Regions from separate parts of the Neobacillus sp. DHD-1R genome, predicted to be linked through region 2. Evidence: a T-box and tRNA genes for the amino acid it is inferred to sense, from the RefSeq annotation. Region 2 holds a T-box; the other regions hold tRNA genes.

Region 1 (7,390 bases), 2.7 Mb from region 2:
GGCGATGGACAACAGGTTGATATTCCTGTACCACCTCTTTATCGTTTGAGTGATGGGGGGACGCAGGAGGATAGGGTAAGCGCGCTGTTGGATATGCGCGTCTAAGCAGTTAGGCTGGTAAGTAGGAAAATCCGCTTACCGTGAAGGCTGAGCTGTGACAGCGAGGGAAATTTAGTACCGAAGTTCCTGATTCCACACTGCCAAGAAAAGCCTCTAGCGAGATAAAAGGTGCCCGTACCGCAAACCGACACAGGTAGGCGAGGAGAGAATCCTAAGGTGAGCGAGAGAACTCTCGTTAAGGAACTCGGCAAAATGACCCCGTAACTTCGGGAGAAGGGGTGCTCTTTGGGGTGAATAGCCTCGAAGAGCCGCAGTGAATAGGCCCAGGCGACTGTTTAGCAAAAACACAGGTCTCTGCGAAGCCGCAAGGCGAAGTATAGGGGCTGACGCCTGCCCGGTGCTGGAAGGTTAAGAGGAGGGGTTAGCGCAGGCGAAGCTCTGAATCGAAGCCCCAGTAAACGGCGGCCGTAACTATAACGGTCCTAAGGTAGCGAAATTCCTTGTCGGGTAAGTTCCGACCCGCACGAAAGGCGTAACGATCTGGGCACTGTCTCAACGAGAGACTCGGTGAAATTATAGTACCTGTGAAGATGCAGGTTACCCGCGACAGGACGGAAAGACCCCGTGGAGCTTTACTGTAGCCTGATATTGAATTTTGGTACAGCTTGTACAGGATAGGTAGGAGCCTGAGAAGCCGGAGCGCTAGCTTCGGTGGAGGCGTCGGTGGGATACTACCCTGGCTGTATTGAAATTCTAACCCGCACCCCTGATCGGGGTGGGAGACAGTGTCAGGTGGGCAGTTTGACTGGGGCGGTCGCCTCCTAAAGAGTAACGGAGGCGCCCAAAGGTTCCCTCAGAATGGTTGGAAATCATTCGTAGAGTGTAAAGGCACAAGGGAGCTTGACTGCGAGACCTACAAGTCGAGCAGGGACGAAAGTCGGGCTTAGTGATCCGGTGGTTCCGCATGGAAGGGCCATCGCTCAACGGATAAAAGCTACCCCGGGGATAACAGGCTTATCTCCCCCAAGAGTCCACATCGACGGGGAGGTTTGGCACCTCGATGTCGGCTCATCGCATCCTGGGGCTGTAGTCGGTCCCAAGGGTTGGGCTGTTCGCCCATTAAAGCGGTACGCGAGCTGGGTTCAGAACGTCGTGAGACAGTTCGGTCCCTATCCGTCGTGGGCGCAGGAAATTTGAGAGGAGCTGTCCTTAGTACGAGAGGACCGGGATGGACGCACCGCTGGTGTACCAGTTGTCTTGCCAAAGGCATCGCTGGGTAGCTATGTGCGGACGGGATAAGTGCTGAAAGCATCTAAGCATGAAGCCCCCCTCAAGATGAGATTTCCCATAGCGTCAAGCTAGTAAGAACCCTGAAAGATGATCAGGTTGATAGGTCAGAGGTGGAAGCGTGGCGACATGTGGAGCTGACTGATACTAATCGTTCGAGGACTTAACCAAATAGAAAAGCGAAGGCGACTGGTCAACTTCGACAGACGTTGGAGAGCCGGCACTGCAAATCCTGGTTTTGGATTTGAAGGGACGGATCGAAACGGCCGAGAAGTTAGGAGCCGCAGCTGGACAATTTTTAAAGCGAACTTGAGTTTTACCACACTTCTTCTAGATTATTTAGTTTTGAGGGAATGAAAAAAATAAATTTTCCTCTTGAAAAATATAAAAAAGACATTATAATAAAATAGTGTCGAATAAATAGTCTGGTAATTAAGGCGAGAAGGTCACACCCGTTCCCATACCGAACACGGAAGTTAAGCTTCTCAGCGCCGATGGTAGTTGGGACACGCGTCCCTGTGAGAGTAGGACGTTGCCAGGCTGTAATCATATTATTCCGCAGTAGCTCAGTGGTAGAGCTATCGGCTGTTAACCGATCGGTCGTAGGTTCGAGTCCTACCTGCGGAGCCATTTTTATGGAGAGCTGTCCGAGTGGCCGAAGGAGCACGATTGGAAATCGTGTAGGCGGGTAACCCTGTCTCAAGGGTTCAAATCCCTTGCTCTCCTCCATAATTATTTTTACAATATGGCCCCTTGGTCAAGCGGTTAAGACACCTCCCTTTCACGGAGGTAACACGGGTTCGAGTCCCGTAGGGGTCACCATAATGGAGGATTAGCTCAGCTGGGAGAGCATCTGCCTTACAAGCAGAGGGTCGGCGGTTCGATCCCGTCATCCTCCACCATAGTTTTATTATTATTGTCGCGGGGTGGAGCAGTCCGGTAGCTCGTCGGGCTCATAACCCGAAGGTCACAGGTTCAAATCCTGTCCCCGCAATTTGGTCTGGTAGTTCAGTTGGTTAGAATGCCTGCCTGTCACGCAGGAGGTCGCGGGTTCGAGTCCCGTCCAGACCGCCATTTCATTGTAGGTAAGAATAACATGTTGGCTCAGTAGCTCAGTCGGTAGAGCAAAGGACTGAAAATCCTTGTGTCGGCGGTTCGATTCCGTCCTGAGCCACCATAAATTTAAAAGAATGCCGGTGTAGCTCAACTGGTAGAGCAACTGAATCGTAATCAGTAGGTTGGGGGTTCAAGTCCTCTCGCCGGCACCATAAGCTGGCAATTGTATATTATATATGTGGAGGGGTAGCGAAGTGGCTAAACGCGGCGGACTGTAAATCCGCTCCCTCCGGGTTCGGCGGTTCGAATCCGTCCCCCTCCACCATCTTTAGGGGTATAGTTTAAAGGTAGAACGAAGGTCTCCAAAACCTTTGGTGTGGGTTCAATTCCTACTACCCCTGCCAATTAATTTTATAATGGCGGTTGTGGCGAAGTGGTTAACGCACCTGATTGTGGTTCAGGCATTCGTGGGTTCGATTCCCATCAGCCGCCCCATATATATTCATCTTGAATATAGATCTAATATATTTTATTGGGCTATAGCCAAGCGGTAAGGCATCGCACTTTGACTGCGACATGCGTTGGTTCAAATCCAGCTAGCCCAGCCAAAATGCGGAAGTAGTTCAGTGGTAGAACATCACCTTGCCAAGGTGGGGGTCGCGGGTTCGAATCCCGTCTTCCGCTCCAAAATATATGGCGGCATAGCCAAGTGGTAAGGCAGAGGTCTGCAAAACCTTTACCACCGGTTCGAATCCGGTTGCCGCCTCCATAATACTTTTTGTAGTATTGATAAGTCCAGTTCATTTTAATTACGCCGGGGTGGCGGAACTGGCAGACGCACAGGACTTAAAATCCTGCGGTAGGTGACTACCGTACCGGTTCGATTCCGGTCCTCGGCATTGCTTTAAAAAACATCTTAATACGCCGGTGTGGCGGAATTGGCAGACGCGCACGACTCAAAATCGTGTTCCGTGAGGAGTGTCGGTTCGACCCCGACCACCGGTATACAATCATCGCTTGCCAATGCGATGAAAAAAACGTTTCTTACATTATGTAAGAAACGTTTTTTTATTTATCTTAATGTCCTTCAATCTTTTTTTATTTGAAATTACAACTTTTAGTTTGTTAGGCCTAATTTTTCTTTCTTTCTTTTCGTTGAAAAATGGCAATCAGTGTAGCAGAAGGTCGCTCTTCATGAGTGGCCTTCTTTTTATATATTTAATACTAATGATAAACAATAAGCTATGTCTATTAAAGATGTTATCCGGTAGATTGATCAAATAGGAACCCCTAGCTCTTTTTTTAAAAAAATCCCCTGTTTGAATTTATTAATAATCGGGTACACATAAACAAAAGGTATCTGGCACCGTCCGAAAATTCCCAAATAGTCGGGAACTTGTCGATGGTAAGCATTTAGTTTTCTGAATTTTATTCAAGTTCTTCATTTTGGAACCGTTAAGGGTTGAGAACGTTCTTACAACAAACGATTTAGAAGAAAGAACGTTTCAGCTTATAATTCAATTTTACATAGAAACTGGTATCTCTATAAACGGAGATAGAGATACGGTAAAACCTTGTATGTTTTTTTATAAACTAGATAAAGAAGAGGGGATTACTATGGAAAAGGAAATTAAAGTAGGTATTGGCTTTGCAACAGGCCGTAAACACTTCAAGCAGGTTTTAAAAACATATATTTTTAATTGGAGGGAATCTGAATTAATCTCCAATGAAAAGGTATCTTTAAACTTGTTTGTTGCCTACGATTTAAAATACCACAATACAAAGCCTACAGACTATACGAATATCAGTTCAGAATTACTAGAGCTAGTTGACGGTACCTGCTTTATTGGAAATGAAAAAATGCAGACAGAAATCAGCCAGTTAATCAAGCAGGGGATTATTAATGAAAGACAGGCAAAGCTTATTTTCGGCAGAGGATATGCCGGCAAACGCAATATCATTCAATATATGGCAATAAAAGAAGGAATTGATTACCTGATATTCTTAGATGACGATGAATATCCTCTAGCTGTTACTAATAGCGGAACAGCTATCTGGAGCGGCCAGCGAGGGCTGGACACTCATTTAAAACATATTCAGCACGCCGATATTACGAACGGCCACCACTGCGGATACATCTCTCCTATTCCATATATCAGATTTAATGATAGCTTAAAGGAATCTGATTTTCAGACTTTCATTCAGGCCATCAGTAACGACATTGTCAATTGGGATACAATTAAATCGGTGATGGAAAACGGCGGTGTTACTTATGCTGACACGAGAGTGCTTGTAAATGGGAATGCCGAGGAAGTGGAGGAAGTCAACCATTCTAAATTTATTTCCGGCTCTAATCTTTGTATTAATTTAACAGACCTAGAGCGTGTCAATCCTTTTTACAATCCTCCTAACGCCCGCGGAGAAGATACCTTTTTAGGAACCTGTCTTCATGACCGAAAAGTGCTGCGTGTGCCATGCTATACCTTCCACGACGGTTTTTCAACGTACAAGACCTTGTTAGATGGAGTGCTGCCAACGAAATTAGATTACATTCAAGCCGACTGTGAAGAAGTTATTCAGCGTTTTTACAAGGCGTGTATCGGCTGGATCCGTTATAAACCGCTATGGTTATATATTACGGATTCTAAGAGATACGAGGAAAGAATTAAAGAGATGCGTGAACAGCTGGCCGCAACTCTGCCAAAAATCTGTGAGTATTTTGGCAGAAACGATTTCATGAAGATAGCTGCCGAACTGGAAAACTATCACCGCAATGTGAAAAAGCATTATAACGATTTCATAGAAACACAGCAGGCCTGGGAAAATATTAGCAATGCGTTCAGCGGTGTAGAACCGCAGCATATGCCAAAGATTGAAACAGGTGCCTGATTGACTGTTTAACAATCATTTCTGTGATTATAGAAAGGCGAAATCCTGTTGATTGGTGCACCTGGAAAGGAAATCAACAAGCAGTTTTACACACCAATAAAAAAGGAGTTCATTATGTTTTTAAATCTTCTTGTGATTTTCATACTTCAACTGGTATATGTCCCGATTATGACTCTACGGACGATCTTTTTAGTAAAAAATATGAGTTTAGCAGCTTCACTACTTGGTATATTAGAAACATTAATCTCGATCTTTAGCTTATCCATCATATTTTCCGGTAATCAAAGCCTCACTGAAAAAATTATTTATGCCGTTGGCTTTGGTGTGGGGCTTTACCTTGGAACACGAATTGAAAATAAATTAGCAATTGGATACACTACGTTATATGTTAATTTAATGGACCAAAATGAAGAATTAATTGAAGCGTTAAGAAATAAGGGACTAGGAGTGACCATCTATGAAGGGAGCGGCCGTGATAGCAAAAGGTACCAATTAGAAATACTGACAAAGCGGAATGTTGAAACGGAAGTCATGCATTTTATTGAACAATATGACCCTAAGGCTTTCATAATTTCGTATGAACCGCGAAGATTTAAAGGCGGTTTCCTAGTGAAGGCTATGAAAAAGAATATGAAAAACAGTTCCATGAAAAACGCTCATACGCATATGGGAAAATAAATTCACAGCCAGCCGCATATCCCTCTAAAGATTAGCGGCTGGCTGTAACCATTCGGTGTATCCACCATCCCATCTCCCTTTTCAAATTAAGTGAAATAGACCTTTTTTAAAATAGTTATTTTGTGAAAAATATGGACATAAACATGTATCTTGAATGGTTATTGCTAATAATGATGTTCTTAAAAGTAAAAGAGAATAATCGACAAAATTTGCGAAAATTCCTTGACCTTTTTATGAAATGTGTGTAGTATTAATTACGTCATAAGTTTGTTAACAACATGCGGGTGTAGTTTACTGGTAAAACCTCAGCCTTCCAAGCTGATGTAGTGGGTTCGATTCCCATCACCCGCTCCATACATATTAACTAACGCAGTGTATCGTTACATAGGAGAACGATGCATTGCGTTTTTTTATTTTATTGGATATAAAAACGATGCCACTTACTGGCATCGAAGAATTTGGAAGGAAGCTTCTCCTCCATGGATTTGTGCAAACATGTTCATAAGTGATTCAGTAAGCTTTTTAGCACTTTCTAAATTGGTTGTTGGTCGTAAATAAATAATTTGCAAGGCATTTTTGGTCTCAACCGTTACTTGCTTTTTTACAGAATCAACAAACGGACTACCGAATGGACCATTCTGATCAGAAGCCAAGATAAGACGCTGTAAAGAATTTTCCCTTCCATTCAAGCCTATGTATTCCTCTCCTTCTTCTCCAATTCGGATAGCGACATCTCCTTCTAGCGCATCAAGATCATAAATACCAATGGGTACTTGATATTGTAACGAGAAAAAATTATTAATATCAATTGCACTTTGAACGGAAGAAAGATAATTTTGCTTTTGTACTCTTCTAAACAATGCTTCAGCAGAAGGACGATAGCGATTTGGATCCTTCCCAATCATTTTAAAAATGCTCCGCCATTCCTTAATAGCAGGAAGATCTGTTACAAGTTTATCTTCTAAATCGAAATAGATCGACTCTTGAAAAAGCTGGAGCCTGCCTTTTAACATTTGTGGTGAATCCCCAACAATAATATCCTTATATTCAATCACACCAAGTTTAAAGTCTGGAATGTATTCCATTATTTCTGATGAAAGTTGAATTTCCAACCATTCCACCTCCAAAATTCATTAAAAATAGTTTATCATAAATAAATGTGCTACTAATAATTTTAACAACTTTAAATAGATATGAATAATTGGAAAGGAGGGTGGCAAATGGACCCATTTACTTTAAAAGAAGAAATCATCGCGTATAGTAAAAAAATTGGTATCGATAAGATTGGATTTACGACTGCTGATCCATTCACTGATTTGAAACACCGATTAATAAGACAACAGGAACTCGGATATCAATCAGGATTTGAAGAGCCGGATATCGATAAACGGATCACTCCTTCAATGCTGCTAGAAGAACC
Region 2 (7,390 bases):
TCAAAGCCATATACGCTTAACAAAGAGAAACAGGCAGTAACCTTGCATTCTAGAATCGATCTTGGTGGAATTGCAAAAGGCTGGGTCATCGATTGTGCTGCAACTTTGTTGAAAAAAATGGGCTATGGTTTTCTCAATGTTGGTGGAGATATTCGTATTTTTGGAGAATTGCCACGACCATTAAACATCGGAATTGAAAATCCATTTGAACCAGCGAAGATGATATCGTCGATCCAGGTGAAAAAAGGAGCAATAGCAACATCTACCACTATGAAAAGAAAATGGCTAGTGGATGGGAAATGGAAACATCACCTCATTGATACAAGAACTGGCAAGCCTTCGGAAAGCATAATTGTTTCCGCAACAATCACGGCCCACACTGCCTTAGAAGCAGATGTATGGGCAAAAACCGTTTTATTGCTTGGGAAAGAGCGGGGTCGAGATTGGATTACAAAGAAAGGATCTCACGCTGTTTTCATCAATCGAGACGGAGAGATCTGGAAAGGAGGAGCTTAAAATGGAAATGTTTGAATGGTATATGATTCGTGCGACAGGTACGGCAGCCTATCTATTACTTTACTTGTCTGTTATTATTGGACTTTATTCTCAAGTTCAGAAAAAACGGAAACAGAAAGTAACAACGACACTGTTTTTACATGAAGCTCTTTCTAATTGGGCTCTCTATCTTATTCTCGGACATGTATGCTTTTTATTAATTGATTCGTATATCTCGTTTCAATGGTTTGAAGTGCTGATTCCATTTCAAACCGACTTTAAACCATTGCCAATGGCCCTTGGTGGATTGTCCTTGTATTTTTTGATCATAACGATCATTACCTCAAAAGCACGAAAAAGGATTGGCTATCAAAAATGGCGGAAATTACATGCCTTAAATCCAATTTTATATATATTTGTTACCATCCACGGTCTATTTATTGGTACAGATTTTCAAGGTGGTGTGCTTGCAATCATCAATATCGTGCCCTTTATGATCATGGGAATTATGCTGATGAAAGAAAAGCGGAAGCGCCCTGGTCAGCGGCGTATGGCCTGGAGCGCTCCAACTGAGATAAGGTGAAACTTCAATCAGCGAACGTTCTTTTCGCTGATTGTTAGTTGAGCCGATCGGGTTCTTACGGGCAGTTAAGAATCTACTGCCCGTTAAACGCGATAAAGGAAACATGAAGAGCCGGAGGCGATTCGATGTTGACTTATCGTAGGGCGGAGAGCGAAGGACACTAGCCGCTAGGGCGCTGGAGCTAGACAATTCTCAAAGATCATGCAAAAAAAAAACCGATTCCAAATTGGAATCGGTTATTCTACGTATTCTGTTTCACCAGTCCAAGACATCATTCCGCCAACCATATTGCGAACTTTATATCCCTGTTCTTGAAGGTAGTAACATACATTCCCGCTGCGAGCGCTGGAGCGGCAGATAAAAATATATTCTTTATCCTTATCAAAATAGTCAAGGTTTGCAGGAATATCTCCCATCCGGATATGTTTAGCTCCTGGAATCATTCCAAATACTACTTCTTCATTTTCTCTAACATCCACAAGCTCAAGTTTTTCCCCTTCCTCGAGCTTCTTTTCTAAATCTTCTGGTGTAATTGTCTTAATTTCTTCCATCCCAATCATCCCTTCAGAAAACATCCTCCGTTTGCCAGGAGGATGTTCTATTTATTATATAAGAATTATAAGTTTTGGCCTCGAGAATTATCCTGCTCCAGCGCCCTAGCCGCTAGTGTCCTTCGCTTTTCTTTTTAGTTAGCAACAATGTTGACCAATTTACCTGGTACAGTTATGACTTTGCGAATAGTTTTTCCTTCAATCTGCTCTTTCACGCGGTCATCGTCCATGGCGATTCCTTCTAGTGCTTCCTTGCTAGCACCTGTTGGTACCATCAACTTAGTCTTTACTTTTCCATTCACTTGAATGACAATTTCGACCTCATCATCCACTAATTTTGCTTCATCATATGCTGGCCATGCCTCATAGGAAATGGTGCCGGAATGCCCAAGCATTTCCCAAAGCTCTTCTGCGATATGTGGACAAACAGGTGCAAGCAGCTTGACGAAACCTTCCATGTAATCTTTTGGAAGAACGGTTGCTTTATAAGCCTCATTAATAAATACCATCATTTGTGATATCGCTGTATTAAATCTTAAGCCTTCGTAATCTTCTGTTACCTTTTTCACGGTTTGATGGTATACCTTCTCTAAACTTGATCCATCCTCTGTTGACTGGACCTTAGGACTTACTGAACCATCCTCTTCCACTAATAATCGCCAGATACGATCCAAGAAGCGGCGAGAACCGTCTAAACCATTTGTAGACCAAGCAATCGATGCATCAAGTGGTCCCATAAACATTTCATACAAACGAAGAGTATCGGCACCATGACTGTCGACGATATCATCAGGATTTACTACATTTCCTTTTGACTTACTCATTTTTTCATTGCCTTCACCCAAAATCATTCCTTGATTGAAAAGCTTTTGGAATGGCTCTTTAGTTGGAACCACACCAATATCATATAAAAATTTATGCCAGAAACGTGCGTATAACAAGTGCAGCACGGCATGCTCTGCGCCGCCAATATAAATATCAACAGGCAGCCAATGATTTAATTTTTCCTGTGAGGCTAATGCTTGATCATTTTTCGGATCAATATAACGTAAATAGTACCAGCAGCTGCCAGCCCATTGCGGCATTGTATTTGTTTCGCGACGACCCTTCTTACCAGTTTCTGGATCGACTACATTTACCCAGTCGGCAATATTGGCCAGTGGAGATTCACCCGTACCAGATGGCTTAATATCTGTCGTTTTTGGTAATGTCAATGGCAGTTGATCTTCAGGAACAGCTGTCATCGTACCGTCTTCCCAATGAATAATTGGAATCGGTTCACCCCAATAACGCTGACGACTGAATAACCAATCCCGTAAGCGGAAGGTTACCTTTTTTGTACCGATCCCTTTTTGTTCCAACCAGGAAATCATGTTGGAAATGGCCTCTTCTTTATTTAACCCATTTAAGAATTCGGAATTGATATGTTCACCATCGCCAGTATAGGCTTCTGTCTCGACATCTCCACCGGCAACAACTGGCTTGATTGGTAAATTAAACTCTTTCGCAAATTCATAGTCACGTTCATCATGAGCTGGAACAGCCATGATCGCACCAGTGCCGTAACTTACTAATACATAATCCGCAATCCAGATTGGCATTTTTTCGCCATTAGCTGGGTTGATCGCATATGCACCAGTAAATACACCTGTTTTCTCTTTCGCCAAGTCAGTCCGCTCAAGATCACTCTTCGTTTTTACTTTATCTAAATAGGCATCCACGGAAGCGCGTTGTTCAGATGTTGTGATTTTAGTAACGAATGAATGTTCAGGAGCAAGAACAGCATAGGTCGCACCGAATAAGGTATCAGGACGAGTAGTGAAAACAGTGAAAGTTTCATCATGTCCATCAATTGCGAAGGTAACTTCAGCACCTTCAGAGCGTCCAATCCAGTTACGCTGCATCTCTTTCAAACTTTCAGGCCAATCTAACTCCTCTAGGTCTTCAAGTAAACGATCACCATAAGCAGTAATTTTTAACATCCATTGTTTCATTGGACGTCGTTCGACCGGATGGCCGCCGCGTTCACTTTTTCCATCAATAACTTCTTCATTAGCTAATACAGTCCCAAGCGCAGGACACCAGTTTACTGCTACCTCATCAATGTACGCAAGCCCTTTTTCCCAAAGCTTTAAAAAGATCCACTGCGTCCATTTGTAATACTCTGGATCTGTGGTATTCACTTCCCGATCCCAATCATAGGAAAAGCCAAGCGATTTAATTTGTCTTCGGAATGTATTAATATTCTTCTCTGTAAATTCGGCTGGATCGTTGCCTGTGTCCAACGCATACTGTTCCGCTGGTAATCCAAAGGCATCCCAGCCCATTGGATGAAGGACATTATAGCCTTGCATCCGTTTTAAGCGAGAAAGAATATCGGTTGCGGTATATCCCTCAGGGTGTCCAACATGAAGACCCGCTCCAGATGGATAAGGAAACATATCTAAAGCGTAGAATTTACGTTTATCATATTCTTCGCTTGTTTTAAAAGTTTTTTCTTTTTCCCATTTCTTTTGCCACTTCTGCTCGATTTGTTGGTGATTAAAGCTCATTACTTTTCCTCCTAAACAAAAATAAAAACCCCTCATCCCTAAAAGGGACGAGAGGATTGTATGTATCTTCCCGCGGTACCACCCACATTAGTGTTGTTAACACTCGCTTCATTCATCCTTAACGCGGAAAACGGCAAACATTACTGTTCGTTCATGCCTGCAACTCAAAGGCGAGTTCATGATGTACTCGGTTGACTTCCACCATCCGTCAACTCTCTATTGTTTCGAGTATGGACCACTACTACTCCAGATCACTGTTTTTTTGATATAAACTATTACGGTTATTGTATTAAATTTTCCGCGACTATGCAAGCAAACAAACACCTATTTTAAGGATAGCCAAATATCCAGCGCTTAAACCTGACAAGCTTTTGATAATCGCTTGAATAAACAATATTAACATTTGGTTTATATTGTTTACTATTTTAAAAAAATAAAAATTACCATAGAAATAGAATTGTCAAGTCCTAAAAATATTTATTTAATTCTTTTAAAGAACATATTGGTTCTTTATAAAGAAAGTATTATAATGTGGTTGAGATGAGCCATCCCCACTTAAACCCAGTAAAAACTACCCTGATTTGGTTCATTTTTGTTTATAAATTTACAGGGAGAGATGCTGATGCGCTATGATTAAGGTTAAAAAAATCAGTCAAAAAATTCAAATGAGTTTAATTGCAGGACTTTTGCTAGTTTCAACAATTCCTATAGCAGGAAACTTTTCCAACATGAACAAAGCTTTAGCAGCAGGGACGCCTGGAGGGACGCCTGACTATTGGACTACACCAAACTATGCTAATAGTCCACTGCCGGAATTGGATACTAATGGAAAGGTTGTTCCAAATACGGGTATGCGCAAATTTGTTGATACTTTACCGGGATTAGGTGCAAAAAATGCTAATAATCTAGGACAGTATATCCCCATTGCGATACCAGATACTACTACGTATCCTGGATCAGATTACTATGAAATTTCGCTAGTTGAATATAGCGAACAATTGCACAGTGATTTGCCGAAAACCAAGCTTCGGGGATATGAGCAGACAAATACAACCGATCCTACGGTCAAGAACCATCCAAGTTATTTCGGCCCGACGATTATCGCTCATAAGGACCGCCCAGTTCGCGTGAAATTTACCAACGCCCTTCCTACTGGAAGTAAGGGTGACCTGTTCCTGCCAGTAGATACTTCATTGATGGGTGCTGGAATGGGACCCGATGGCCAAAATATGTATACACAAAATCGGGCAACCCTTCACTTACATGGTGGGATTACTCCCTGGATTAGTGATGGCACTCCACACCAATGGATCACCCCTGCTGGTGAAAATACTCCGTATCCAAAAGGAATCAGCGTTAGGAATGTTCCTGACATGCCTGATCCGGGCGATGGCTCGATGACGTTTTTTTACACTAACCAACAAAGTGCCCGATTAATGTTTTACCATGATCACTCATATGGAATTACCCGTTTAAATGTATATGGCGGTGAAGCTGCCGGTTACCTGATCACAGATGATGTAGAACAGGACTTAATTAAAAGAGGAATTATTCCGGATGATAATTCAACAATGCCTTTGATTATCCAGGATAAAACCTTTGTACCAACTGATAATCAGTTAGCAGCTACGGATCCAACTTGGGATAAAACCAAATGGGGCGGTTTTGGTCAATTATGGTTCCCGCACGTTTATATGCCAAACCAGAACCCATATGATATGTCGGGTGCAAACCCCATGGGCCGCTGGGATTACGGTCCATGGTTCTGGCCGCCAAATACAGGTTTAAAAAATGGACCAGTAGACAACCCGTTGGCAGGTCAACCTGGACAGGCACCAAAAAATCCAGGTGTACCCGATGTTTCAACGTCACCTGAAGCATTTATGGATACTCCTGTCATTAACGGTACAGCCTATCCTACCTTAACCGTTGATCCAAAGGCCTATCGCTTCAAAATTTTGAATGCCGCTAATGATAGAATGTGGAATTTACAATTCTATAAGGCTGCTTCAAATACTAAGATGTGGAAAGCAAACGGCACCTTAAATAATGCAAATGCCGGTGAAGTAAAAATGGTTACTGCTGTGACGACACCTGGCTTCCCGACAACTTGGCCAACAGACGGACGAGACGGGGGAGTTCCAGATCCAACAACTGTTGGACCTAATATGATTCAAATTGGTAATGATAGCGGTTTTTTACCGAAACCGGCTGTATTACCTAATCAGCCGATTGATTACGAGTATGGCCGAAGAAGTATCACCGTTCTAAACGTTTCAAGCAAGACGCTTCTTTTAGGTCCTGCTGAAAGAGCCGATGTGGTCGTTGACTTTAGTAAATATGCTGGTCAAACACTTATTCTTTATAATGATGCTCCTGCTCCCGTCCCGGCTTTTGACCCGCGTTACGATTATTACACAGGAGATCCTGACCAATCCGTAACTGGTGAAAATACAGGTGGTGCGCCAACTACTCAACCTGGATATGGTCCGAATACACGCACCATCATGCAGATTAAAGTTGCAAATACAACGCCCGCATCGGAATATAATATTACCCAATTAAACACCGAACTTCCTAAAGCCTTTAATACAGGTCAAAATCAGCTCATTTACAATAATAAGATCTACGGTCAGAATGATCCTAAAAATGATCCATTAGGAAAATGGGTCAATATTCAAGATAATTCAACTACCTTCAATGTACCAGGAACTTCAAAAACCGTTACGATGGATTTAACTCCAAAGGCCATTGCTGAGGAATTCGAACAAAATTATGGCAGAATGAATGCAACACTGGGGACGGAAATGCCGAATACGAACTTCCAGAATCAAACTACCATTATGCTCGGATATGTTGACCCGACAACCGAAAACATGACTGACTCTATGGCACCAATCGGTGAAATGGGTGATGGAACCCAGATTTGGAAGATTACTCACAACGGGGTTGATACGCATGCGATTCATTTCCACCTGTTTGATGTTCAGTTAATCAACCGAGTTGGCTGGGATGGATCAATTCGAATGCCAGACGAGAATGAAAGAGGCTGGAAGGACACGGTAAGGATGAATCCTCTTGAGGATTGTATCGTAGCACTAAGACCAGTGGCACCAAAAATACCATTTGGAATCCCTGACAGCATAAGGCTGCTAGACCCGGCAATGCCCATTCATTCAACTGGGCAATTTATGAACGTGGATCCATTA
Region 3 (7,390 bases), 840 kb from region 2:
CCGAATGCCAAAGACTTATCCGTGGGAGTCAGACTGCGAGTGATAAGATCCGTAGTCAAAAGGGAAACAGCCCAGACCACCAGCTAAGGTCCCAAAGTATACGTTAAGTGGAAAAGGATGTGGAGTTGCTTAGACAACCAGGATGTTGGCTTAGAAGCAGCCACCATTTAAAGAGTGCGTAATAGCTCACTGGTCGAGTGACTCTGCGCCGAAAATGTACCGGGGCTAAACGTATCACCGAAGCTGTGGATTGACATCAACGATGTCAGTGGTAGGAGAGCGTTCTAAGGGCGTTGAAGCTAGACCGTAAGGACTGGTGGAGCGCTTAGAAGTGAGAATGCCGGTATGAGTAGCGAAAGATGAGTGAGAATCTCATCCACCGAATGCCTAAGGTTTCCTGAGGAAGGCTCGTCCGCTCAGGGTTAGTCGGGACCTAAGCCGAGGCCGAAAGGCGTAGGCGATGGACAACAGGTTGATATTCCTGTACCACCTCTTTATCGTTTGAGTGATGGGGGGACGCAGGAGGATAGGGTAAGCGCGCTGTTGGATATGCGCGTCTAAGCAGTTAGGCTGGTAAGTAGGAAAATCCGCTTACCGTGAAGGCTGAGCTGTGACAGCGAGGGAAATTTAGTACCGAAGTTCCTGATTCCACACTGCCAAGAAAAGCCTCTAGCGAGATAAAAGGTGCCCGTACCGCAAACCGACACAGGTAGGCGAGGAGAGAATCCTAAGGTGAGCGAGAGAACTCTCGTTAAGGAACTCGGCAAAATGACCCCGTAACTTCGGGAGAAGGGGTGCTCTTTGGGGTGAATAGCCTCGAAGAGCCGCAGTGAATAGGCCCAGGCGACTGTTTAGCAAAAACACAGGTCTCTGCGAAGCCGCAAGGCGAAGTATAGGGGCTGACGCCTGCCCGGTGCTGGAAGGTTAAGAGGAGGGGTTAGCCTTAAAAGCGAAGCTCTGAATCGAAGCCCCAGTAAACGGCGGCCGTAACTATAACGGTCCTAAGGTAGCGAAATTCCTTGTCGGGTAAGTTCCGACCCGCACGAAAGGCGTAACGATCTGGGCACTGTCTCAACGAGAGACTCGGTGAAATTATAGTACCTGTGAAGATGCAGGTTACCCGCGACAGGACGGAAAGACCCCGTGGAGCTTTACTGTAGCCTGATATTGAATTTTGGTACAGCTTGTACAGGATAGGTAGGAGCCTGAGAAGCCGGAGCGCTAGCTTCGGTGGAGGCGTCGGTGGGATACTACCCTGGCTGTATTGAAATTCTAACCCGCACCCCTGATCGGGGTGGGAGACAGTGTCAGGTGGGCAGTTTGACTGGGGCGGTCGCCTCCTAAAGAGTAACGGAGGCGCCCAAAGGTTCCCTCAGAATGGTTGGAAATCATTCGTAGAGTGTAAAGGCACAAGGGAGCTTGACTGCGAGACCTACAAGTCGAGCAGGGACGAAAGTCGGGCTTAGTGATCCGGTGGTTCCGCATGGAAGGGCCATCGCTCAACGGATAAAAGCTACCCCGGGGATAACAGGCTTATCTCCCCCAAGAGTCCACATCGACGGGGAGGTTTGGCACCTCGATGTCGGCTCATCGCATCCTGGGGCTGTAGTCGGTCCCAAGGGTTGGGCTGTTCGCCCATTAAAGCGGTACGCGAGCTGGGTTCAGAACGTCGTGAGACAGTTCGGTCCCTATCCGTCGTGGGCGCAGGAAATTTGAGAGGAGCTGTCCTTAGTACGAGAGGACCGGGATGGACGCACCGCTGGTGTACCAGTTGTCTTGCCAAAGGCATCGCTGGGTAGCTATGTGCGGACGGGATAAGTGCTGAAAGCATCTAAGCATGAAGCCCCCCTCAAGATGAGATTTCCCATAGCGTCAAGCTAGTAAGAACCCTGAAAGATGATCAGGTTGATAGGTCAGAGGTGGAAGCGTGGCGACATGTGGAGCTGACTGATACTAATCGTTCGAGGACTTAACCAAATAGAAAAGCGGAGGCGACTGGTCAACTTCGACAGACGTTGGAGAGCCGGCACTGCAAATCCTGATTTTGGATTTGAAGGGACGGATCGAAACGGCCGAGAAGTTAGGAGCCGCAGCTGGACAATTTTTAAAGCGAACTTAAGTTTTACCACTTCTTCTGAATTATCTAGTTTTGAGAGAACGATCTCTCTAATTTTATAGTCTGGTAATTAAGGCGAGAAGGTCACACCCGTTCCCATACCGAACACGGAAGTTAAGCTTCTCAGCGCCGATGGTAGTTGGGACACGCGTCCCTGTGAGAGTAGGACGTTGCCAGGCTGTTATTTATGGAGGATTAGCTCAGCTGGGAGAGCATCTGCCTTACAAGCAGAGGGTCGGCGGTTCGATCCCGTCATCCTCCACCATACTATATTTTCAATCAATATGCCGGGGTAGCTCAATTGGTAGAGCAACTGACTTGTAATCAGTAGGTTGGGGGTTCAAGTCCTCTCGCCGGCACCATGCTTTTTACTTAATTGAATATGCGGGTGTGGCGGAATTGGCAGACGCACCAGACTTAGGATCTGGCGCCGCAAGGCGTGGGGGTTCGACTCCCTTCACCCGCACCAAAGTTTTTTGCGGAAGTAGTTCAGTGGTAGAACATCACCTTGCCAAGGTGGGGGTCGCGGGTTCGAATCCCGTCTTCCGCTCCAATAGTGCCGGGGTGGCGGAACTGGCAGACGCACAGGACTTAAAATCCTGCGGTAGGTGACTACCGTACCGGTTCGATTCCGGTCCTCGGCACCATTACAATAAATTTATATGCGCCCTTAGCTCAGCTGGATAGAGTGTTTGACTACGAATCAAAAGGTCGGGAGTTCGAATCTCTCAGGGCGCATTTTTACGGGAAGTAGCTCAGCTTGGTAGAGCACTTGGTTTGGGACCAAGGGGTCGCAGGTTCGAATCCTGTCTTCCCGACCATTCAATTCATGCCATTATGGGGTCTTAGCTCAGCTGGGAGAGCGCCTGCTTTGCACGCAGGAGGTCAGGGGTTCGATCCCCCTAGACTCCACCAAACATTTTAAAATTTATTTTATGGCGGTGTAGCTCAGCTGGCTAGAGCGTACGGTTCATACCCGTAAGGTCGGGGGTTCGATCCCCTCCGCCGCTACTTAAACACAATTAACCTTTTTATAAAATGGAGGAATACCCAAGTCTGGCTGAAGGGATCGGTCTTGAAAACCGACAGGCGGGTCATACCGCGCGGGGGTTCGAATCCCTCTTCCTCCTCCAGTTTTAATTCTCTTTTATATGTGGAGGGGTAGCGAAGTGGCTAAACGCGGCGGACTGTAAATCCGCTCCCTCCGGGTTCGGCGGTTCGAATCCGTCCCCCTCCACCACAAATAGGGGCATAGTTTAAAGGTAGAACAAAGGTCTCCAAAACCTTTGGTGTGGGTTCGATTCCTGCTGCCCCTGCCAAATTTTTTCTTCATAAATTCCTGATTGTACTATGGGATTTTTATTTAATATTTGCCGATGTGGCGGAATTGGCAGACGCGCACGACTCAAAATCGTGTTCCGTGAGGAGTGTCGGTTCGACCCCGACCATCGGTATCAAATAATTCGAAATAGAAAACAGACTTTAACTATTATGTTGGAGTCTGTTTTATTTTTATATGCCCGATGAGTGGTGCAAAAGTATACATTTCCCCAAGAATGTATCAGTACGAGTTGAAGTGAATATTATCAATTAGCTGATCCTCTCTGCGATAAGCTGGAAGTTGACTAAATTAAAGATTAATGATCATTTTCTAGAATTTTGCATGATTGAAATTTTCCTGAGAGGGAATTTAATTAGTACATCATGTAAAGGAGATAATCGCTCATGGAAAAACGAATCATAGGTGTTTATGAAACTGAAAAACAGGCACAGACAGCGGTAGAGGATTTACATAGGAAGGGCTACAACTTTGAGCAGATCTCTATTCTAGCAAAAAATATCGAAGGATTGGAATCGAATGGTGACCAAGTGAAACTTAAAGAAACGGAAGGAATCATTGCAGGGGCAACGGCTGGTGGAATAATCGGATTGGCTGGTTTTTTCGTAGGAATGAGTGCCCTAGCACTTCCTGGCATCGGTCCAATAATAGCGGCAGGTCCGTTATTATTAACCCTGGGTGGAGCTGTATCTGGTGCTGCTGCCAAAGCCGGCGGTTTAACCGGGGCCTTACAGGAGATTGGATTGGATGAAGAAGAAGCTCGCCAATATGAAGAAGATGTGAAAAAAGGGAAAATTCTCATCGTAGTCGCAGAATAATTCCGAAATAAAGGATGCTTAGTCATTTATACGTTTGGTAATAAAACAATAATTATTATAAGAAGTTCAATAAATTGTTCTCTCTGATGGATTCAATACATTATTCTAAATAATTGTGTTAACTATTGATGTTTTAATATTTTTAAAAATATCAGATTTTAAAATATCCTGTTCCTTGAGGAGTGTCGGTTCGACCCCGGCCACCGGTATCAGGGAATTGTTACAAAAAGGCTTTCAACTAATATGTTGAAGGCCTTTTTGTTTTTTTTAAGTCGCCTTCGCTTGAAGGAAAAGGCCCAACCTATCGTAGTTTGGGCTTGGAATAAATTGCTATTCTGAAACCTTTTGGAAAACAATTTCTTTTTCAGCTTCCGTAAACATCCGCTCTGCCATTGGGTAAAGGACCTGTTCTTCTTTCATGAAATGCTGTAAAAGAATATTGACCGCATTATTAATAAGATTTGCATTTTTAATCATGTCATCTATTGAACTTTCTTTAGGGGTTTTAGTATTTATAAAAAATTCATTGATCAATTCTCTTGCCTGTTCGTGTTCAGCTTCCATTACAGCTATTGGACCTCCATGTTGGCCAATGTATTTTTCCATCATCCGAAATAAGATATCTTCTTCACGGACTGAATGAAACTCTAGGTTTCTGAAAAACTCTTTTACTTCCTGAATTAATTGTTCAAAAGCAGTACCTTGCTCGTCCTCAACTTTATTACATAAGGAAATTAAAAGTTCCATATTGTTTCTTAATGGGTGATGTTCACTTATTAATTTATTTAAGCCCTCGGAAAGGGCAGTTGGACCCTTACCAAATAATCCTTGCATATCAAAATCTCCTCTCGAATTTTACTCTTTTAAGTATATAAAAAAGATGGAATTTATATTGTGATTCAAATCACTATAAAATTTAAACATAATTTTTATAAAAGAAACAAAATCCCGTCTCATGCAACGGGATTTTGTTTGTTTATATAATTCAGAATATTAAAATTTTAATTAATTGTGATGTTTTATTCAAATTATTGTACCGATTTAATATTAAATGTTATATACTATATACAAATAAGTATAACACATTTATAATAAATACATAGAATATAACATATTAAGGTGATTAAGGGGGTGGTAATGATTAAACTTACCAAGCGTCAGGACGAAATCCTGGATATTGTTAAAGAAAATGGACCGATAACGGGGAAAGAGATTGCAGAAAAGCTTTCACTATCACGAGCAGCGTTAAGACCTGATCTTGCCATCTTAACTATGTCAGGAAATTTAGATGCGAGACCAAGAGTAGGATATTTTTATAATGAAAAATTTCCTAATAAGCATCAAGCGGAAAAATACCTTCATCAGAAGGTCAATGATTATAAGGCCCTTCCAATTGTGGTGGGAAAATCAACCTCGGTTTATGATGCAATTGTTCAGTTATTTTTAGAGGATGTTGGAACACTTTACGCTGTTGATGCTGACGGCCATTTAACAGGGGTGATTTCTAGAAAGGATTTGCTCAGAGCATCACTAGGAAATCAAAATCTTCATGATCTGCCTGTAAGTGTCATAATGACGAGAATGCCGAATATCATCACGATTAATCCAGAAGAAACTTTGCTTGAAGCTGCAAAAAAAATGATTCACAACCACATTGACTCTTTACCGGTTGTAAAGAATGTGGACGGGCAAACAAATACATATTTGCTAGTGGGTCGCATTACGAAAACAACGATAACACGAGCATATTTAGAAATTATGGATGAAAAATCAAACTAAGAGGAGTGGCTGAAATTTTGGTAAAGAAAGAAGTTGTCTATGTGGTATCTGACTCAGTAGGGGAAACGGCTGAGTTTGTTGTAAAAGCAGTGGCAACACAATTTAATGGCGGCCATGTTGATATTCGCCGTAATTCTTATGTGGATGACCTTGAAGATATTGAAGATGTCATCTTGTTAGCCAAAGACGCTCATTCGATTATTGCTTATACGATTGTTATTCCAGCATTAAAAGAATATCTAGATCGAAGAGCTGCTGAAGAAGGAATTTTGGCAGTAGATTTACTAAGTCCGTTGATGAATGCTTTTACCACTAAATTTAATAAGGTGCCCCATCACCAACCTGGTTTGATGCGAAAACTGGATGAAGAATACTTCCGAAAAATTGAAGCGATTGAATTTGCCGTTAAATATGATGATGGACGCGACCCAAGAGGAATTACCAAGGCTGACATCGTTTTAATTGGTGTATCTCGGACCTCGAAGACACCACTATCGATGTACTTAGCCCATAAACGCTTTAAGGTAGCCAATGTTCCTTTAGTTCCTGAGGTACAGCCGCCAGACGAATTGTTTCAAATACCAAGAAAGAATTGCATTGGATTAATCATTTCTCCTGATAAATTAAATGAAATTCGTAAGGAGCGTCTGAAAGCATTGGGGCTAGCTTCACAGGCCAATTATGCCAGCTTTGAGCGGATTTTAAAAGAATTAGATCATGCTGAAAAAATTATGAAAAGAGTTGGCTGTCCTGTCATTGATGTATCAAATAAGGCAGTAGAAGAAACGGCCGGCTTAATTTTAGAAGTGTTAAAAAAAGAGAGGAGCTTTTAAACTATGGATAAATTTGTGTACTTATTTCATGAGGGTAATAGTAATATGAGAGATTTACTTGGAGGAAAAGGGGCAAATCTAGCAGAAATGACACGTATCGGTCTGCCAGTCCCATATGGATTCACCATCACTACCCAAGCTTGCAATGCTTACTATGAAACTAGTAAAACCATTCCAGCCATAGTAGAAAAACAAACCTTAGAAGCCCTGACCCGTTTAGAAGAAAAGATGGGTAAAAAATTAGGCGATCCGCAAAATCCATTGCTGGTTTCCGTTCGTTCCGGTTCCGTTTTTTCCATGCCTGGTATGATGGATACCATTTTGAACCTAGGAATGAATGATGAAACAGTTGTGGGTATGGCTAAATTAACGAATAATCCTCGGTTCTCTTATGATTCTTACCGCCGTTTTATTCAAATGTTTAGTAATGTGGTCCTTGAAATTGATACCTACTATTTTGAACAATTTTTAGAAGAAACTCGCGAACATAAGGGTTATTCCTCTG

What was found. The T-box of region 2 lies ahead of leuS (leucine--tRNA ligase). A T-box ahead of a tRNA ligase gene usually reads a tRNA of that ligase, here a tRNA-Leu.
Region 1: it encodes a tRNA-Leu, which carries the amino acid that the T-box ahead of leuS (leucine--tRNA ligase) is inferred to sense. The anticodon was not compared.
Region 3: it encodes a tRNA-Leu, which carries the amino acid that the T-box ahead of leuS (leucine--tRNA ligase) is inferred to sense. The anticodon was not compared.

The regions. Positions count from the first base shown of each region.
Region 1 covers NZ_CM173232.1:1,317,711-1,325,100, forward strand. Annotated here, with positions in the region: rRNA gene AC3ANL_RS06190 (23S ribosomal RNA) at 1-1,518, shown strand, start outside; rRNA gene rrf (5S ribosomal RNA) at 1,772-1,888, shown strand; tRNA gene AC3ANL_RS06200 (tRNA-Asn) at 1,903-1,977, shown strand; tRNA gene AC3ANL_RS06205 (tRNA-Ser) at 1,985-2,076, shown strand; tRNA gene AC3ANL_RS06210 (tRNA-Glu) at 2,095-2,169, shown strand; tRNA gene AC3ANL_RS06215 (tRNA-Val) at 2,174-2,249, shown strand; tRNA gene AC3ANL_RS06220 (tRNA-Met) at 2,268-2,341, shown strand; tRNA gene AC3ANL_RS06225 (tRNA-Asp) at 2,345-2,421, shown strand; tRNA gene AC3ANL_RS06230 (tRNA-Phe) at 2,449-2,524, shown strand; tRNA gene AC3ANL_RS06235 (tRNA-Thr) at 2,540-2,615, shown strand; tRNA gene AC3ANL_RS06240 (tRNA-Tyr) at 2,644-2,728, shown strand; tRNA gene AC3ANL_RS06245 (tRNA-Trp) at 2,734-2,807, shown strand; tRNA gene AC3ANL_RS06250 (tRNA-His) at 2,823-2,898, shown strand; tRNA gene AC3ANL_RS06255 (tRNA-Gln) at 2,937-3,011, shown strand; tRNA gene AC3ANL_RS06260 (tRNA-Gly) at 3,016-3,090, shown strand; tRNA gene AC3ANL_RS06265 (tRNA-Cys) at 3,099-3,172, shown strand; tRNA gene AC3ANL_RS06270 (tRNA-Leu) at 3,217-3,302, shown strand; tRNA gene AC3ANL_RS06275 (tRNA-Leu) at 3,327-3,408, shown strand; gene AC3ANL_RS06280 (hypothetical protein) at 4,021-5,292, shown strand; gene AC3ANL_RS06285 (DUF2179 domain-containing protein) at 5,407-5,970, shown strand; tRNA gene AC3ANL_RS06290 (tRNA-Gly) at 6,251-6,324, shown strand; gene AC3ANL_RS06295 (B3/B4 domain-containing protein) at 6,411-7,082, opposite strand; gene queG (tRNA epoxyqueuosine(34) reductase QueG) at 7,191-7,390, shown strand, end outside.
Region 2 covers NZ_CM173232.1:4,050,349-4,057,738, forward strand. Annotated here, with positions in the region: gene AC3ANL_RS19990 (FAD:protein FMN transferase) at 1-516, shown strand, start outside; gene AC3ANL_RS19995 (ferric reductase-like transmembrane domain-containing protein) at 518-1,078, shown strand; gene AC3ANL_RS20000 (rhodanese-like domain-containing protein) at 1,315-1,629, opposite strand; gene leuS (leucine--tRNA ligase) at 1,764-4,181, opposite strand; T-box leader at 4,222-4,445, opposite strand; gene AC3ANL_RS20010 (fibronectin type III domain-containing protein) at 4,811-7,390, shown strand, end outside.
Region 3 covers NZ_CM173232.1:3,207,956-3,215,345, reverse strand. Annotated here, with positions in the region: rRNA gene AC3ANL_RS15615 (23S ribosomal RNA) at 1-1,977, shown strand, start outside; rRNA gene rrf (5S ribosomal RNA) at 2,179-2,295, shown strand; tRNA gene AC3ANL_RS15605 (tRNA-Val) at 2,306-2,381, shown strand; tRNA gene AC3ANL_RS15600 (tRNA-Thr) at 2,403-2,478, shown strand; tRNA gene AC3ANL_RS15595 (tRNA-Leu) at 2,501-2,585, shown strand; tRNA gene AC3ANL_RS15590 (tRNA-Gly) at 2,595-2,669, shown strand; tRNA gene AC3ANL_RS15585 (tRNA-Leu) at 2,675-2,763, shown strand; tRNA gene AC3ANL_RS15580 (tRNA-Arg) at 2,781-2,854, shown strand; tRNA gene AC3ANL_RS15575 (tRNA-Pro) at 2,861-2,937, shown strand; tRNA gene AC3ANL_RS15570 (tRNA-Ala) at 2,956-3,031, shown strand; tRNA gene AC3ANL_RS15565 (tRNA-Met) at 3,054-3,127, shown strand; tRNA gene AC3ANL_RS15560 (tRNA-Ser) at 3,157-3,249, shown strand; tRNA gene AC3ANL_RS15555 (tRNA-Tyr) at 3,272-3,356, shown strand; tRNA gene AC3ANL_RS15550 (tRNA-Trp) at 3,362-3,435, shown strand; tRNA gene AC3ANL_RS15545 (tRNA-Leu) at 3,489-3,570, shown strand; gene AC3ANL_RS15540 (general stress protein) at 3,842-4,273, shown strand; gene AC3ANL_RS15535 (hemerythrin domain-containing protein) at 4,604-5,107, opposite strand; gene ccpN (transcriptional regulator CcpN) at 5,411-6,052, shown strand; gene AC3ANL_RS15525 (pyruvate, water dikinase regulatory protein) at 6,070-6,885, shown strand; gene ppdK (pyruvate, phosphate dikinase) at 6,889-7,390, shown strand, end outside.